Regions from separate parts of the Brevibacillus sp. AG genome, predicted to be linked through region 1. Evidence: riboswitches for the same ligand, from Rfam matches in the RefSeq annotation. Region 1 holds a riboswitch; each other region holds the start of a gene.

What was found. A riboswitch is a leader RNA that binds a small molecule or an ion and turns the genes downstream of it on or off. The one in region 1 is predicted to bind S-adenosylmethionine.
Region 2: another riboswitch for S-adenosylmethionine. It lies ahead of metK (methionine adenosyltransferase); the one in region 1 lies ahead of POF51_RS06840 (homoserine dehydrogenase).
Region 3: another riboswitch for S-adenosylmethionine. It lies ahead of POF51_RS11715 (MetQ/NlpA family ABC transporter substrate-binding protein); the one in region 1 lies ahead of POF51_RS06840 (homoserine dehydrogenase).
Region 4: another riboswitch for S-adenosylmethionine. It lies ahead of mtnK (S-methyl-5-thioribose kinase); the one in region 1 lies ahead of POF51_RS06840 (homoserine dehydrogenase).

The regions. Positions count from the first base shown of each region.
Region 1 covers NZ_JAQMYO010000002.1:386,694-391,191, forward strand. The annotation lists gene POF51_RS06825 (DinB family protein) at 36-551, shown strand; gene POF51_RS06830 (methylated-DNA--[protein]-cysteine S-methyltransferase) at 559-1,050, shown strand; cobalamin riboswitch at 1,084-1,288, shown strand; gene POF51_RS06835 (hypothetical protein) at 1,448-1,582, shown strand; SAM riboswitch class I at 1,677-1,783, shown strand; SAM riboswitch class I at 1,849-1,960, shown strand; gene POF51_RS06840 (homoserine dehydrogenase) at 2,047-3,312, shown strand; gene POF51_RS06845 (CapA family protein) at 3,375-4,498, opposite strand, start outside.
Region 2 covers NZ_JAQMYO010000004.1:409,287-413,784, forward strand. The annotation lists gene POF51_RS13205 (S8 family peptidase) at 1-1,851, shown strand, start outside; SAM riboswitch class I at 1,913-2,014, shown strand; gene metK (methionine adenosyltransferase) at 2,148-3,353, shown strand; gene POF51_RS13215 (polysaccharide deacetylase family protein) at 3,504-4,498, shown strand, end outside.
Region 3 covers NZ_JAQMYO010000004.1:66,667-71,164, forward strand. The annotation lists gene POF51_RS11710 (methionine ABC transporter ATP-binding protein) at 1-896, opposite strand, end outside; gene POF51_RS11715 (MetQ/NlpA family ABC transporter substrate-binding protein) at 939-1,769, opposite strand; SAM riboswitch class I at 1,872-1,974, opposite strand; gene POF51_RS11720 (hypothetical protein) at 2,195-2,551, shown strand; gene POF51_RS11725 (ABC transporter substrate-binding protein) at 2,749-3,822, shown strand; gene POF51_RS11730 (nucleoside hydrolase) at 3,910-4,498, shown strand, end outside.
Region 4 covers NZ_JAQMYO010000006.1:172,978-177,475, reverse strand. The annotation lists gene mtnA (S-methyl-5-thioribose-1-phosphate isomerase) at 1-75, opposite strand, end outside; gene mtnK (S-methyl-5-thioribose kinase) at 72-1,301, opposite strand; SAM riboswitch class I at 1,437-1,582, opposite strand; gene POF51_RS17115 (anti-sigma factor C-terminal domain-containing protein) at 1,679-1,828, opposite strand; SAM riboswitch class I at 2,132-2,308, shown strand; gene POF51_RS17110 (2,3-diketo-5-methylthiopentyl-1-phosphate enolase) at 2,395-3,609, shown strand; gene POF51_RS17105 (2-hydroxy-3-keto-5-methylthiopentenyl-1-phosphate phosphatase) at 3,606-4,274, shown strand; gene POF51_RS17100 (methylthioribulose 1-phosphate dehydratase) at 4,278-4,498, shown strand, end outside.

The DNA.
Region 1 (4,498 bases):
CATTTGTCTATCCAAAATGAAGGGGAGGGAAATACATGCTCAGACGACCAGAGCGCGATGAATACGCCGCTTATTTTGACTATTATATTGGGCTTGTACCGGAGGGGGAGCCGCTAACGATCCTTACGCAACAAGGAGAGAGGCAAGTCGCGCTATTTTCGTCACTTGCGCCTGAGCAAATTGATTATCGGTATGCACCAGGCAAATGGACGGTAAAAGAGGTTTTGGGTCATCTCGTCGATACAGAACGCATCATGAGCTATCGCTTACTGAGAATCGCGAGAGGAGACCAGACACCCCTCATCGGTTTTGATGAGAATACTTTTGTCGAACACGGGTGTTTTCGGCTAAGAAACCTCTCTGATTTATTGGAAGAGTATAAGGCTGTACGTGCTTCGACCATCGCGCAAGTCCGAGGAATCTCTCCAGAAGCGTGGTTGCGTACAGGAATTGCCAACGGAAACAAGCTATCTGCAAGGACGTTGGCTTATGTGATTGCAGGACATGAAGCTCACCACAGTACCATTTTGAGAGAGCGGTATTTAGGGTAGGTCTCGTATGGAAAGGATACAGACAATCGATTATGCATCGCCACTCGGCGTCTTGGAAATCAGTGGGACAGAAGACGGGGTATGTTCTATCCTATTCACAGATCGGGACGAACCCATTTTGCTTGAACAAGAAGACAATTGCCACGAGCCTCTCCTCGTTTGCCAGCAACAGCTGGACGAATATTTTTCCGGCAAGAGACAGTCCTTTTCTGTTCCCCTGTGGATGAAAGGGACAGACTTTCAGAAATCAGTCTGGCACACATTGACCACTATTCCCTATGCGCACAAGATTACGTATACGGAGCTAGCCGCGTTGATTGGGAAGGAAAATGCGGTGAGGGCTGTCGGGAATGCCAACGGAAAAAATCGGCTGAACATCATTGTGCCATGCCATAGAATTATTGGATCAAACGGGAGTCTAACAGGCTATTCGGGTGGCTTGTGGCGAAAGGAATGGCTACTGACCCACGAACAATGTTCGCAAAACAAGGAAGAATAAGGTAAAATTTGAGGAGAGTAGTGAGAAAAGACAATTTCATAGGTGGAAACAGGTTCCTTCGGGCGTAACAATTCGCCACAAGGATAATAGGGAAGCTCGGTGCAAATCCGACACGGTCCCGCCACTGTAAGAGGGGAGTCAGCGTCCAACAAGCCACTGGTCTATCAAAATAGACGGGGAAGGCGACGCTAGACGATGAACCCATAGTCAGGAGACCTGCCTGTTTCGACAACACTGATAGACCTACGGGAGATAGGGAGGTGTTAGAGATGGCTTGCGAAAAACAGCGCGTGGACAAGTGCGTCCCTCTTTTTCTGGCATTTTCTAACGATCGTCACGGTCGAGCGGAAAATGTTCTTTTTATTTTGGGCAGGATAAAAGAAGAGGAGGGCGTGCGATGATTCAACTTTTCATTTGCCAATGGTGCGGATATGTCGAGGAAAAAGAGCTACCTGAGGAAGGCCAGGAGGGTGTGTTTCATTGCACTTGCTGCAGTATGGAAGAGGTAGAGAGCCTGTTCACTCCCAACTGAAAGCCTTGCCAAATCAGCTTACAATCAGAAAAGAAAGAATTTTGTTGACGCTTGCCTTGGAATTTCTTAGAATAAAGCTCAACAGCATAAATGGTTCTTATCCAGAGAGGTGGAGGGTCTGGCCCTATGAAGCCCGGCAACCGTTGCATATTGCGACAAGGTGCCAATTCCTGCGAGACGTTTCGTCTCGAAAGATAAGAAGCGGGTTACTCTATTAGTAGATGAACCTTCTTCTTAGCGAAGAAGGTTTTTTTAATTTCATATTTTCTTTATCCAGAGAGGTGGAGGGACTGGCCCGATGAAGCCCGGCAACCGTCACGTATATTTTGTGACAAGGTGCCAATTCCTGCAGGACATATACGTCCTGGGAGATAAGGAGGGGGAGCATTAGCTGCTAACAAGCCTTCTTCTTATCGAAGATGGCTTTTCTTTTTATCTAAAATTCGGGGTATGGGGTGGTCAGGATGAGTGCAGAAGTGGTACGCGTGGGATTATTGGGATTGGGAACAGTCGGTGGAGGCGTAATCAAAACGATCCGTTCGCAACAGGAGAAGCTGGCTTCTCGTCTGGGAAAACGAATTGAGATCGTCAAGGCCTTGGTGCGTGACTCGGAAAAAGAGCGGGCGGTTCACGTCGACCCGGCTTTACTGACAACTGACTTTGAGGATGTATTGAGAAGCGATGTGGATATCGTAGTGGAGGTCATGGGCGGTGTAGAACCTACCTATGACTACGTCCGTGCTTTGATCGAAAAGGGCTGCCATGTAGTAACTGCCAACAAAGAGCTACTGGCGAAAAAAGGAACGGAGCTAGTCGATTTGGCAAATCAGCATCAAGTTCATCTGGCCTATGAAGCGAGTGTGGCAGGGGGCATCCCGATCTTGAGCGTGCTCCGGCAGTTCCTTCGCACGAACGATATCCAAGGTGTTCGCGGTATTCTCAACGGAACAACGAACTTCATTTTGACGAAGATGGAGGCAGAACAACTCTCTTATCAGGAGGTGCTCAAGCAAGCGCATGAGTTGGGCTATGCGGAAGCAGACCCTCGTTCGGATGTAGAAGGCTTTGACGCTATGTACAAGTTGTACATCCTGGCACAGCTTGTTTATGGAGAATCGCTGCCGCTAGCAGATGTTGTTCGTAAAGGGATTTCAGATTTATCAGCGGGTCACATTCGGATTGCGAGTGAGCTGGGGTACCGGATCAAGCTCATCGCGCAGGCCTATCAAGCTGAACAAGGAATTCGCCTATCTGTTGAACCAACCATGCTTCCGCTGAGTCATCCGTTGGCGCAAATCCACGACGCGTTTAATGCTGTGCAGCTATCGGGCAACATCGTGGGAGATTTGTTGTTTACAGGAAGAGGGGCAGGAGAGCTCCCTACAGCAAGTGCAGTCGTAGAGGATTTGGCCTATTTATTGACACAGCCATTCACACCGCATCCTACTTGGAAAGAAAAAACGGCTGACAAAGCAGGAGTCACGGTGGACTCGGAGGAACGCGTCCTGTGTTATCTAGAGGGCTCATGTCATACTGCTACGCCAGATCGTGTCTTGCATTTCCTTCAGCAGGCAGGAGTCAACGTGCATAAACTAAAAGTCCAATTCGACTTGGGGGGCGTATTGCGTGCAGGTCTGATCGTGACAGGAATCAGTAAAGAGCACGAGTCCCTATTGAAAAATGATTTTGGCTTAGAAGTGCGCTGCTTCCCCATTATCGAGTCTGCGTAAGTAAGAGGAAAAATAAGAAGAAAAGCCGTATTTCTAGTTACCTGGAAACACGGCTTCTTTTGTCAGGGGGCAGTCTCCACCACTTTTGCGCGCGGCTGTACACGCCCGTCACTTTGTATGTCGACACTCTCAGAAATGGATTCAATACGTTTTAGCAGGGCAGCGCCGTTGCTTTCATTCATGGGTACAGCTTGTCCCAATTCTGCGTGAAACGGAAGCATCGTCAGCTCACAATCACCGCTTTTCGTACAGTTTGCTTGCAGAACCATCGTTTCCCAAGTCTTGGGTTCGCTTGATCGTGTGAAAATGAAATTGCCTAGACTATACGCAATCCATTTGTCGTTGTATCGTTCAAAGCCTTGAAGTACGTGTGGATGACCGCCGACAATCAAATCTGCACCAGCATCGATGTAGGCACGAGACAACTCTTCTTGATGATCGACAGGATAATCGGAGCGTTCCTTGCCCCAGTGTGCAATCACCACGACGAGATCCGCTTGGTTGTTCGCATCTTGGATCGCTTTCACTGCTAGCGTAGGATCATAGGAAGCGGCCATACCTGGCTGGGAATCCCCTGCAAACCAGCTTGTTTCGGGAATGACCCTGCTGAAGCCGAGAATCGCGATCTTGATGCCGTTCTTTTCTATGAATACAGGGGAATAGGCACGTTTGGCATCCTTTCCGGCGCCGACGTATTCAATCTGGTTCTTGTCCAAAGCGTCAAAAGTATCGAGCAATCCCGGAACTCCTTGATCCATGGAGTGATTATTGGCGAGATTCACCACATCAATCCCTGCGTTTTTCATGGCAGGAACAGCAAGTGGCGACGACTTGTAGACATACGCCTTGTTCTGTGCGGCAACACCTGTGGCGGTGATCGGCGTCTCCAAATTGGCAATCGTGATATCATCTTGCAAAAAGAGTGAGCTTACATGCTTGAATGGGTAGTCATAGCTGTTTGCGAGTAAGGTTTTCTCTACATTCCCTGACATCATGATGTCACCGACAAAGGTGAGCTGCACAGAGGTCTTTTGGTTCACAGTATTGTCAGGAGCAGGCTGCTCGTTCGGGTTGGCATGTTTTCCATCCATGGCAGTTTGGAATAAGTAGTAGGTTCCGACGACGAAGATGGCCAATACGCTAAATAGGAGCGTGTTCTTTCCAACACGTACCCATGTTTTACGTG
Region 2 (4,498 bases), on a different contig from region 1:
CTAGGGGGAAAATACGGCTCGTTTAGTGGTACTTCAGCAGCGGCACCGCAAGTAGCTGGTGCAGCTGCGCTTATTCTCGCTCGGCACCCTAATCTCAGTCCATTTGATGTGAGGCAATTGCTTTATCAAACGGCTACTGACTTGGGGGAGAAAGGATGGGATCGGAAGACTGGATACGGCTTGTTAGATGTCAACAAAGCAGTGAAAACGGCACTTTCTTACGACTTTTTAGAACCGAATGATTCTCCTTCCAAAGCGAAGGCGTTTCCGATTGAGTCACAAATACGCGGCAATTTGGGTCCAAAAGATACCGTAGATTGGCTGAAGATGGACATCCCTTACGATGGAAAGGTCAGCTTTACGGCTACAGTAACATCGGGTATTTCTTCGGCGATGGCTGCTACCTTTTACCCTGAGAATCGTCAACCGATTACACAGTACTTCGGGAATGGCGATACGATAACGGTCCCGGTCAAGGCAGGAAGTATGAACATCCGCTTAATGCGCAATGGAGGCGTCAACAACGCTTTTAACTACGTGTTGACGAGTAAATTTACGATCAACCCTGACCGAAATGAACCGAACGATACACAAGAAACGGCCAGACCGCTTGTAGGGAACCAAATCAGTGTAACAGGCAATTTTCATGATGAAGGCGATCAGGATTGGTTCTCTTACTATGTTCGCGAGTACGGGCATTTAGATGTCACTGTAAGCCCTGACAACAAGAGAGTGGATCTGTTGCTGGGTCTTGGCAAACAAGCGCCTGGTCAAAAAGCAGTAGTCTGGGATCCTCTATACGATAATGGGACAAGGGTCAATCCGACAGAGCGGGTCAGTAAAGAGGTGTCCCCGGGTAAATATTACATCCGTGTGAGCGAGTATTCGCGGAATGCAGTCAATGGCGAATACCAGCTGGATTTGGGGTACACGCCAGTTAAAAAAGATTTCAATGAGCCGAATGATACCTATCAAAAAGCGTCTCCGTTAAGCGGTGGGACAGTGATGTCAGGAACAATTCCGACAGCAGCTGATCCCGACTGGTTCCAATTTACTGTCAATAGCGAATCATATGTGACATTCCGAGCGCCGTATATTCCTGTGGATAGTGGCTTTCGTTTCGCACTCTACAGCGATCGAAACATGAACTATGCGCTTGCTTCGACGAACGAGGTAGCCGAGCTTTCCAATAGTGGGAATGAAGTTATCGGTTTGCGCTTGCAGCCAGGAAAATACTATGTACGTCTCAATAGTGGTACTTCGTTCAAATATGATTCGTACCGACTCACGGTGACGCAGCAGAAATTGATAGCGGGCTATCGAGATATTTCGGACCACTGGGCGCGCTCAGAGATCGTCAGACTTAGCTCTCGCGATATTGTAAATGGATTCAATGATGCTTCGTTCAAGCCGAATCAGGCAGTGACCCGTGCAGAGTTTGCGACGATGCTGCTTAAATCGATGCGTGCGACCGGTTCCAAGGTAGCGACTACCTATACAGGAAACACGACCTTCCGGGATATGAAAAAGCGGCACTGGGCGTATCACAACCTAGGTGTAGCCTATCAATTAGGAATTTTGAAAGGGTACCCGAAGAATGAAATGAAGCCGGATCAGCCGATATCGCGTGCAGAGATGGCGGTCATGATCGCGCGGGCACGTGATGTTTTAATGTATAACCGTGGTACCTCGAATTATCAGGATGTGCCAACGAGTCATTGGGCTTCTCCTGCCATTGAAGCTTTGACATCTAGAAATTGGCTCAGTGGTTACGGTTCTTCCTTTAAACCGAATGGAAGGGCAACTCGTGCAGAGGTAGTAGTGGTACTTTCTAAGGCCTATCAAATATAAGTAAATTTTTTCCTATTGACATCTCTGAAAAAAACAATTATTCTATTATCCGTAATGGATACTCTTATCCAGAGCAGGCGGAGGGACTGGCCCTATGAAGCCCGGCAACCGATCTAGAGCGGTGCTAACCAGCAGAACGGACATCTGTTCTGGCCGATAAGAGGATGAAGGAAGCAAAAAACGCTCAAACCTTTTCCTCCTAAAAAATGGAAAGGGTTTTTTATTTGCGTTTACGTAGATAAAATCCTGACTCGGCTACCACACTATTTGTATGAGGTCAAAGGAGGTATTTTCTCATGGCTTTGCAAAAAGGTCGTCGTCTGTTTACATCCGAATCTGTAACCGAAGGACATCCGGATAAAATTTGTGACCAAATTTCCGACTCCATCTTGGATGCGATCCTGTCCAAAGATCCAAACGCTCGCGTAGCTTGCGAAACTTCCGTAACTACTGGTTTGGTTCTCGTAGCAGGAGAAATCACTACAAACACTTATGTAGATATCCAAAAGCTCGTTCGTGAAACCATTCGTGAAATCGGTTATGACCGTGCGAAATTCGGTTTTGACGCTGACACTTGCGGTGTTATTACTGCAATTGGCGAGCAGTCCGCTGACATTGCACTTGGTGTAGACCAAGCATTGGAAGCACGCGAAGGCAAAATGACTGACGCTGAGATCGAAGCAATTGGTGCTGGTGACCAAGGTTTGATGTTTGGTTTTGCTTGCAATGAAACACCTGAGCTGATGCCACTTCCAATCAGCATGTCCCACCAATTGGCTCGTCGTCTGACTGAAGTACGTAAAAACGGAACACTTGCTTACCTCCGTCCTGACGGAAAAACACAAGTAACCGTTGAGTACGATGGCGACAAACCAGTTCGTATCGATACAATCGTTATTTCTACCCAACATGCTCCTGAAACAACTCTGGAGCAAATCAAGCAAGATCTGGTTGAACACGTAATCAAACCAGTTGTTCCAGCTGAACTCTTGGACGCTGATACCAAATACTTCATCAACCCAACTGGCCGTTTCGTAATTGGCGGACCACAAGGGGATGCTGGCTTGACTGGCCGCAAAATCATCGTAGATACTTACGGCGGTTATGCTCGTCATGGCGGTGGTGCGTTCTCCGGTAAAGATCCGACAAAAGTTGACCGTTCCGGTGCTTACGCAGCTCGTTATGTAGCGAAAAACATCGTGGCTGCTGGCCTCGCAGACAAATGCGAAGTACAAGTTGCTTACGCAATTGGTGTAGCACAACCAGTTTCTATTGCAGTAGATACATTCGGCACAGGTACGATTTCCGAAGAAGCTCTGGTGAAATTGGTTCGCAAACACTTCGACCTGCGTCCTGCTGGTATCATCAAGCAGCTCGACCTGCGTCGTCCTATCTACAAACAAACAGCTGCATATGGCCACTTCGGACGCAATGACCTGAATGTTCCTTGGGAGCAAACAGACAAGGCAGAAATCCTGAAGCAAGAGGCTGCTCAACTGTAATAACATGAATGACATAAAAAGAGCCTGGTGTTGCTACTGGGCTCTTTTTCATTTTAGGAGCAAAGTCATCCAATTATTGGGCCAATTGTTGCACAGGAATTTGTAGGACTGTGTCGAATCTCCTAGTGAGGAAGTAGAGGAGGGGTTTTTTTGCCGAACAGAAGGCTCTTCCTGATCGTGTTTCTTACTTTTTTGTTTTTTGCAGTGGCTATTGGGTTGTTAGGCGAATCTTTTCTGGAAAAAAAGAATAAACAAGAAGTGCAACCTTTTCCCCAAGTGGATACGTCTATAAGCATAAGTGAGACAAAAAATGCTGAGCCAAACGTCACACTAATTGAAGAAGCAGCGGTTCAAACGAAAAAGTGGTATAACAATCAGGTTGTGGTTTTGACGTACCATCATGTCACGGATCAATCGAATCAGCGGTATGTCATAGCTCCTGATCAATTTGCCCGACACATGAAATTTTTGCATGATAACGACCTGAATCCGATTTCGTTGGATGAGTTCCTGCGATTTATGGAGACGGGTACCTTACCGACTGAGAATGCTGTTTTGATTACGTTTGACGATGGGTATGAGAGTTACTACACAGAAGCATTTCCGATCTTACGTACATACGGCTACCCTTCAGTGAACTTCGCGATTGCGGGGCGCTTAAGAGATGTAGCTGATCGAAAACGGGAGAATATGACGCCACCACTTACGCGTCAACAGGTTAACGAAATGATTCATTCGGGACTGGTTACAATCGGTTCCCATACGTACAGTCTGCATGAAGAGGAAGAACGAAATGAGTGGGGCGATCTTGGCCCAGAAACAGCTCCGGTCTATCTGAAAGACTTGCAGCGTCTAGAGGAAGAAAAAGAGTACAGGGACCGACTCTATGTGGATTTCAGTATATCTCGCGTTAGTTTAAGCGAATGGATGAAGCAAGAGATCCAAGTCATCTCGTTGCCATTCGGCTACACAAGTCCAGTCGTACTGGAGACAGCTCGTCAAGCTGGCTACCGCTATGTATTTACATCCAATCGTGGATTCGTAAAACAGGGAACAGATCCGTTTGCCATTCCACGCAATGACATGGGACTGCGAGATGTTGAAGAAGAGCACCTCCAACAGTTGTTCACGAAGGCTAAAAATGA
Region 3 (4,498 bases), on a different contig from region 1:
ATAGAGCCGTACAACAGATTGGTGCTAATCGGAAAACGTGCAGAGAGTGTTCCTAGAACAGGATCGAGAGCGGCATCCCCGCGAAAGGCAACGCGAACAATTTTGGAAACGGGTCCGGTTTCTTTTATCTTGGACAAAATCTCCTGTGGTACCTGATCGTCGAAAACCGTTTTGATAAAATTACGGGTCGTTTGCTCTTGCGGATTGCTGAAAACATCCAGAACAGAGCCTTGCTCGATGACGACACCGTTTTCCATGATGGCTACCTGGTCGCAGATTTTTTTAATGACCTGCATTTCATGCGTAATGAGCACGATGGTCAGGTTGAACTTTCGATTGATGTCGAGCAACAGCTCTAGAATCGATTCAGTCGTCTGCGGGTCGAGAGCAGAAGTCGCTTCGTCACAGAGCAGGATTTCCGGATCAGTCGCAAGTGCACGAGCGATACCCACCCGTTGCTTTTGTCCACCGGATAGCTGAGAAGGATAAGCGTTTGCTTTATCAGACAAGCCAACCAAGCCGAGAAGGTCTTCTACCTTGCGTTTAATGACATCTTTGGGGACGCGATTCATCCGTAAGATTTCCGCCACATTGTCAAAGACATTATAGGAAGAGAGCAGGTTGAAGTGTTGAAAAATAATCCCGATCTTTTTGCGAGCTTGCCGCAGCTCTTTTTCCTTGAGGGTCAGCATGTTCTGGCCATTGACGATCACAGAACCGCTGGTCGGCTTCTCCAACAGGTTGATGGTGCGGAGCAGGGTACTTTTTCCCGCTCCGCTAAAGCCGATAACCCCGTAGATTTGCCCTTTTTCCACCTGAAGGGATACGCCCTTCAATGCTTCTACCTGCTTGTTTCCTACTTGATACGACTTATGAATATCGGTTAGCTGTATCATAACGAGTTCTCCTTGTTGTTCTTGATGTTCCTGGCGTCGATCTTACCAGGACGGCAGTACAGCTCCTTCAAAACGTTCGTCGATGAATTTTTTCACTTCTTCCGAACGGTAAATGTCCACCAGCTTTTTGACAGCAGGGTTGTCTTTGTTGGTTTCGTTGACTGCCAAGATGTTTACATAGGGAGAGTCAGCCGTCTCAGCGAAGATCGCATCTTTTTTCGGGGAGTAGCCAGCTTCCATTGCGAAGTTCGTATTAATCGAAGCGACTTCTACGTTGCTCAACGAGCGTGCCAGGAAAGCAGCCTCCAGCTCTTTGAATTGCAAATTTTTTGGATTTTCTACGATGTCCAGTGGTGTTGCGTTGTCGCCCACGCCATCTTTGAGCTTAATCAAGCCAGCTGCCTGATAGAGCAGCAGGGCGCGTGCTCGGTTGGTTGGGTCGTTTTGAATGCCGACAACGCCGCCTGCCTGGATGTCCTCGACTTTTTTATGCTTGGTGGAGTACAGGCCCATCGGGTACGTGACGGTTTTTCCGATCTCGACAATTTTTGTTTTATGATCTTGATTGAACTTCGCCAAGAATGGGATGGTTTGGAAGCTGTTTACATCGAGATTTCCTTTATCGAGAGCTTGGTTCGGCTGTACGTAGTCGTTGAAAACGACGACTTCGACTTCAAGTCCTTTGCCTTTGGCGACTTCTTTCACTTTGTTGAGAATCTCTTCGTGCGGGCCGCCAGTGACGCCCACTTTGAGTGAGGTTTGTTCAGCAGCAGTGCCACCGTTAGCAGGAGCAGCTTCTTGTTTACCGCCGCAAGCCGTTACGAGCGATGCAGCGAGCAGTAGTGTAGTGAGCAGTAGACCAGTCTTTTTCATGAAAATACCCCTTTTCTCTGGATGTAAGATGGAAAAGAAAAAAGCCTCTTCCGACAGAAGAGGCGAAAACTGCGAGTATGTAACCACACTGCAACAATACCTCTCTTATCTGTCGGAATAAATTCCGCTGGATTTGGCACCGTATCGTTTGCGATAGGTTGCCGAGGTGTCATAGGGCCAGTCCCTCAACCTCTCTTCATAAGAGAATGTGCTATGAAATTATCATTCCAAACATTGTGGTTAATTCTTATTTGGATAGTTGGATTATAACGACTGATTTTTTAGGTGTCAACTGTTTTTGCAAACGAATGACTTGGTGGAAAAATGCGAAATTGATCTAAATACGAATATTCTATTGAAGAATCAAAAAATCATATGTATAATGAGAGCGAATGAACCCGATACCAGCTATCGCAGGTGATGACATGACTCTAGTGGACTCCAATGAAACCAGAAAAAAGCTGTCTGCCATCTATAATGAGATAGCAAAAGAGTTGTTCGGATTTGGAACGACTTTGCTCCGAGTCACGATTGAAAACCAGATGATTACGTTCCAAGCCAAGCATCGCCGCTCTCCGCGCTCACAAGCGTTGGAAGGAGAAGCGCCGGCCCTCAAGCTCGAAGTCGATTTTCGCATGTCCCTTCTTTATAAGAAGAGACTGAGAGAGCGACTGGAGGAAGAGATGGGGTTGCCGTTGGAAGCCGTGCTACGGGACTATGATGCGCCTACGCAGTGGGCGATCACGAATGTTATTTTAGCTGAATCAGAACTGAATACCTGACGCAATCGTTCGGATTTTCTCTTTTGATCTATCTTAAGGGGAGACCGTAGACTTTGCGTAAAAACGGGTGTCACTTCTCTTTGTTTACGAAGAAAAGTGCTCTTGTTTAGAATGATACGTTCTAATCAAGGGTACTTTTCTTTTTATTGTACCACCATATTTTGTCATCAAATGAACCCAACTGGAGGAGAATTACGATGAAAAAATTACTTGCTGGAATCCTGTCTTTTTCTATGATGTCACTGGCTCTCGCTGGCTGTGGCAGCAATGATCAACCACAAGCGGGTGGGGCTGGCGGCGAAGCCAAGGGTGAGCCACAAAAGCTGGTCATCTCCACATGGGGCTTCTCTGAAGACTTTTTCCGCAAAGAAGTATATGAGCCGTTTGAAAAAGAACATAACGTGAAAATCGTACTTGAAATCGGGAACAATGCAGAGCGCCTGAACAAAATTCGCCAAGGAAGCTCCGATGTAGACTTGATCTACCTCTCTGACTACTATGCACAGCAAGGAATTGAGAGTGGCGCATTTGAAAAAATCGACCGCAGCCGCATTCCAAACCTGGATCAAATCTATGATATTGCCAAAGCACCACTGGGCGAGGAGTACGGTCCAGCTTACACGATTGGCCAATTCGGGATTGCCTACAATCCAAAGCTCGTGAAAACCGAGATCAAGGATTGGAAAGACTTGTGGAACCCAGAACTGGCGGGCAAGCTGACATTGCCAAGCATTACGTCCACAACTGGCCCGATGGTTCTCGACAGTGCTTCCCAGATAGCGGGCAGCAAAGAATTTAACGAGGATCAAGCCTTCGCGAAAATGAAAGAAGTTAACCAAGGTGTAGTGAAGTTCTACGACAAGACCTCCGAATACGTGAACATGTTTGGACAAGAAGAAATCGGCGTAGGACCGATCATGGAAATGTACTTCAAAGACATCAAAGCCGCTGTTCCGGAAGCTGTTTTCGTACAACCTGCAAGCGGCGGATATGCGGTCATGAATACGGTTAACATCGTAAAAGGCTCGAAAAACAAAGCACTCGCAGAAGACTTCATCAACTACCAGCTGAGCAAGGAAGTTCAGGAAAAAACAGCAAAAGCAAAAATCGATTCCCCTGTAAACAAAACGGTTCAACTGACAGAAGAAGAAGCAAAAGGCGTAACGTACGGGGAAGAAACCGTAAGCAAGCTGCGTATGATGGACATGAAATTCGTTAACGAGCACTCTAAAGCATGGATTGACCGTTGGAATCGTGAAATCACGCAATAACGAGCGATAGAAAAACAAGGGCGAGGGTATAGACATTTGTGGATATACCCTCATTTTCATGAGAAATGAATGTGAGGAGGACCACTCGTGCAAAAGATCATTCTTGACGTGGATACGGGCATTGATGATGCGCTTGGCATCATTCTCGCTGTGAAGAGCGGGCAATTCGATTTGGTGGGCATTACTACGGTGAATGGAAACGTGTCGCTGCGAAAAGCCACAGAAAACACGTGCAAAATTCTCGATTTCTTGCAAGTCGGCGAGCAAATCCCTGTCGTTTGTGGCGCGTCTGAACCGTTGCTGCGGCCGTTGTTTTTCGAGCATGCCGTGCATGGTGAAGATGGCTTGGGCGGTGCTCTGGCAGGTGTTCCGGTTTACAAGGAGCCAACTGCTGGCTTTGCTCCTGATTTCATCGTGGAAAACGTACTCGCTCATTCCGGCGAGATTACGCTCATCATGACGGGACCGCTGACCAATTTGGCACTGGCGGTGAAAAAATGCCCGGAGCTTGTCCAACACGTCAAGGAAGTCATTTTCATGGGTGGAGTGGTCCGCGAGCACGGGAATGTGACGCCGGTTGCGGAGTATAACATGTACGTCGATCCAGAGGCGGCCAAGGTTGTGTTTCATGCCGGATTCCCACAATTGACGCTGGTTGGACTGGATGTGACGCGAA
Region 4 (4,498 bases), on a different contig from region 1:
CAGACGCGTCTGGTCTAGCAAGACCAATGCGTCATTCTCCCACTTAACAGGTGCCAATTGGGTGCTGGTTGTCATACTGTTGTAGCCTCCTGATAGTAACGTTCGGTCACAGTGCGTACGATGTCCGTGATATCTGTCGATTCGTCGATGCCGCCGCGACCAAGAATCAGCGCTTCTCCAATCGAGAGAGCCAGACGCTCTGCTTCTGCGCGAGTCTGGTCGTCTTCAATGGCATTCAGGTCCGCTACGCCTGCCAAGCCGATGACACGGCGCAAGATTTTGCATCCGGCATAGCCTGCTGTATCCTGAATCAAGCGCTTCACGTAGCTTTGCCACAGTCCCTCGACATGGGCGCTGCGCTCTTTGGCTTGCTTGTGCCAGAGCTGAACGAATTGCGAAACGAATTCATTCCAGACATCCTCGACCGTTTCCAGTAAGTATTCGCGGTACGCTTCCCGTTCTCCTTGATCTTTTTGCAAACCGTGCTGTCCTGCGTAGTTGAGCAATAGATTGGCAATGACCGCCCCGATGTCAAAACCGATTGGACCGTAGTAAGCGAACTCTGGATCGATTGCTTTCAAGCTGTTTTCCGTGATGAAAATACTTCCCGTATGCAAGTCACCATGCAGCAGCGCTTCCGAGCGCGTAAGGAAATCGTATTTCAGCTTGGCGATTTCCAGCTTCAGCGGCCTGTTGTTCCAGATCGCCTCGACTTCCCGGCGAATCAACGGGTTGAAGTCGTTGGTAGGCGCATTTTCATACGGATCGGTAAAGACGAGATCTTCCGTGATTTTGCATAATTCTGGATTTATGAATGTTCCGACTAGCGCTTTTTTATCGTACGGATGCGCGCCCAGATCGGAGGTGAAGAACAAGGTTTGCGCGAGAAAACGACCAATTTGCTTCGCGAATAGTGGGTACCGCTTTCCTTCGATCAGACCTTTACGCATGATGATGTGGTCCCCGACGTTTTCCATGACAGTCAACGCAAGTTCCCCATCGAAATGATACACCTGCGGCACCAAGTCTGGAACGTATTTGTGCTGAATGCGGAGTGCCTCGCTCTCGATACGAGCCCGATCAATCGTAAGTGGCCAAGATTCTCCCACGACGCGGGCAAAAGGCAGTGCTTGTTTGACAATGACGCTCTTACCGGTTGCCAGCTCCTGAATGTCAAAAACCAGATTGAGATTGCCATCCCCGATTTCACGGCTGGTCAGCTCTGCTCCTTCGCTAAAAAGACCTGGTATTCCTTTTACGTACTCCACTGCTTCCTGTTCAGTCAATGCGCGATATGCCATGATTCCAAAACTCCCCTCTACGTATTTTTCCTCTATCTCTACTTGTTTTGTTTGAGTACCTGGAGCAATAAAAAGACCTCTTTTCCCGAAGAAAAGAGGTCGCTGTCGTCACGTGTAAGAACCGTGTTGATGTCCCCCTTATCTTCCAGACTACTTTTGTTTCTGCAGGAATTAGCACCGTGCATGTCGCCTGTCAATCAGTCGCTTCCTCGCGTCTGAATGGCGTCATGTCGGTTGCCGGGTATCATCGGGCCAGTCCCTCCACCTTCTCTGGATAAGGTATCCAAAACGTATTCGGTTTTTGATTTAGTTTGAATCATACAACCAACGCTTCCGCGATGTCAACACCCTTTTGTGCAAAAATTCGCACCTTGCTATCAGTAGCTGTATTGTGTTACCGATGCCGCAGGTCGCTCCCAATTCCACCAGTCTACCTTGCCTAGAAACGCTGCTGTTATCGACTTTTCGGCCTTGAGCTTCAGCAGTTCTTTGGTAGGTCCGGTGAGGACGGCTCTGTAGATTCGCACTCCGTTTTAAACAGCCAAGGCCGTACTTTTTCCCCACGGTAGTCGTCCAAGGAAGAGTAGGCGCGACAAAAGGTTTCCTGTGTCAGCCGGAAAAGATAGCGGTAAATATCGTTTACATGCAGCCGGTACACATACTCCAGACCTACTTTCCCAAGCCGTTCACACCCCTTCATCCCTTACCACGAAGGAAGTGCCAAATAGTTTCACCTTCGTCTTATTTTTCTGATAACCTGCTGCACATTCACTGCAAAAACAAGGATTGACTCCTGACAATGAACGTCATATCATGGGGGAAACGAATAACTCTTATCGCGAGCTGGCTGAGGGACTGGCCCTATGATGCCCGGCAACCGGCGCTATACCATGAATCGTACGCGGATGATGCGTACCTTGGATAGCGAAACGGTGCTAATTCCAACGGATAAGAGTCGAGATAGAGCCTCTTTGGCTCGTTTCGGCTACTGACCCGAGAGATGAGAGGAGACGAGACGCTTTCATAGTCGACAACCGCCTCCCCGCTCAATGGGGAGGCTTTTTTTAATCATTCAAGGAGGATGAGACGTACCATGAGTGAACAACGTATCCTCGTCACCTATCTCACACAAGCAAAAGACTTGAACAAGAAAGCGCAAGCCATTGCTGTCGGCATGACAGTCGGTTCCTGGACGGACCTGCCGCTTGCCAAGCAAGCTGAGCTAACGCCGTATCTTGGTGAAGCCGTGAGTGCGACACCGCTTGCGACACTGGAAAACGGAGAAACACGCGGTTTGATTACCGTCAGCTATCCGACCCGCAATTTTACAGCAGACATTCCATCCTTGTTGACCGGAATATTCGGCAAACTGTCGATGGATGGCAAAATTAAGCTCGTCGACATCGTTTTCCCTGACTCATTCCTTCAGGCTTTTCCTGGACCGAAGTTCGGCATTGATGGTCTGCGCGAACGTTTAGGAGCACATAACCGTCCACTCTTGATGAGCATTTTCAAATCGTGCCTGGGTCTTCCTTTCGATGACCTGAAGACGCAATTTCGGGCACAAGCCTTGGGCGGAGTCGATCTGGTGAAAGATGACGAAATCTTCTTTGCAGATGACCGCGCTCCTTTTATCGAACGGATCAAAGCATTCAAACAGATCGCCCAAGAGACAGAAGCCGAAACAGGCAAGCCCGTCCTTTATGCAGCCAACCTGACTGGACCAGTGCATGAGCTGAACGAAAAAGCGAAACGTGCGGTAGATGCAGGTGCTGACTGCCTCTTGTTCAATGTGCTGGCCTTTGGATTCGATGCCCTGCACCGTTTGGCAGCCGATCCCGATGTACACGTACCGATCATGGCGCATCCAGCATTGGCAGGCGCTTACTATCCATCACCTGACTACGGTATCGCCACCCCGCTTCTGCTCGGAACGTTGATGCGCGTAGCTGGTGCAGATCTGGTACTCTTCCCATCTCCATATGGCAACGTCGCCTTGGACAAGACAGAAGCGTTACAGCTCGCCAAGCATTTGACCGACCCACTGAATGGTGTACGCCGTTCCTTCCCGGTTCCATCTGCCGGCATTCATCCTGGGCTGGTTCCACAGCTTTATCAAGACTTTGGTCTAGATCAAATTGTCAATGCAGGTGGCGGAATCCACGGTCATCCCGGTGGAGCAACCGCAGGAGCGAAAGCATTCGTCGCCGCGATTGAGGCTGTCACCGCAGGCCGAACACTGGAAGAGGCTGCCGCGGAATCACAAGAACTGGCGATCGCCCTGGAAAAGTGGGGTGGTGCACGATGAGCAAGAAGCTCGTCCTGTTCTGCGATTTCGACGGAACGATTACCGAAAAAGACAACATTGTAGCGATTGTCCGCAAGTTTGCTCCCCCTGAGTGGGAAGCCTTGACGGAGCAAATCCTTTCGCAAAAAATAAGCGTTCAAGAAGGGGTAGGTAAGCTGTTTCAACTCTTGCCCTCCTCCTTGCGCCAGGACATTATCGATTTCATTGTCCAAGAAGCGACGATTCGCCCGGGATTTGCTGAATTCGTGAGCTATTGCCGCGAAGAAGGCATTGAGCTGTTGATCACGAGTGGTGGCATCGACTTTTTCCTGGAGCCTATCCTGGCACCTTTCGATCTTACCGATGTACCGATCTACTGCAATGGCAGTGATTTCAGCGGAGAGCGCATCACCATTACATGGCCCAACGCGTGCGATGAGCATTGCACGAACGGCTGCGGCATGTGCAAGACGACAATCATCCGCCGTTACGATCCAGCAACCCATTTCCGCATCGTCATCGGCGACTCCATCACTGATTTGGCTGGAGCCAAAATCGCAGACTATGTGATTGCCCGTCACTTCCTCGCTGACAAGGCGGAAGAGCTGCAATTGCCGCATAGCAAGTTTGCTACGTTCCACGATGTGATTCGCATTTTACAGCAAGTCCAACAGGAGGTCGTCTAATTCATGACTGCAACACTCGAACAACGTCTGGATGCCTTTCGCCGTCTGGATGACGCCAAGCTGACATTTGCCCGCCGGGACTGGTTTCCCGGCACCAGTGGCAATCTCTCCATAAAAATACAAAACGATCCCTTGCAATTTGCCGTAACGGCAAGCGGCAAAGACAAAACCAAGCTGTCTCCCGAAGATTATCTGGTCGTAGATCAAGACTCGCGTCCGGTGGA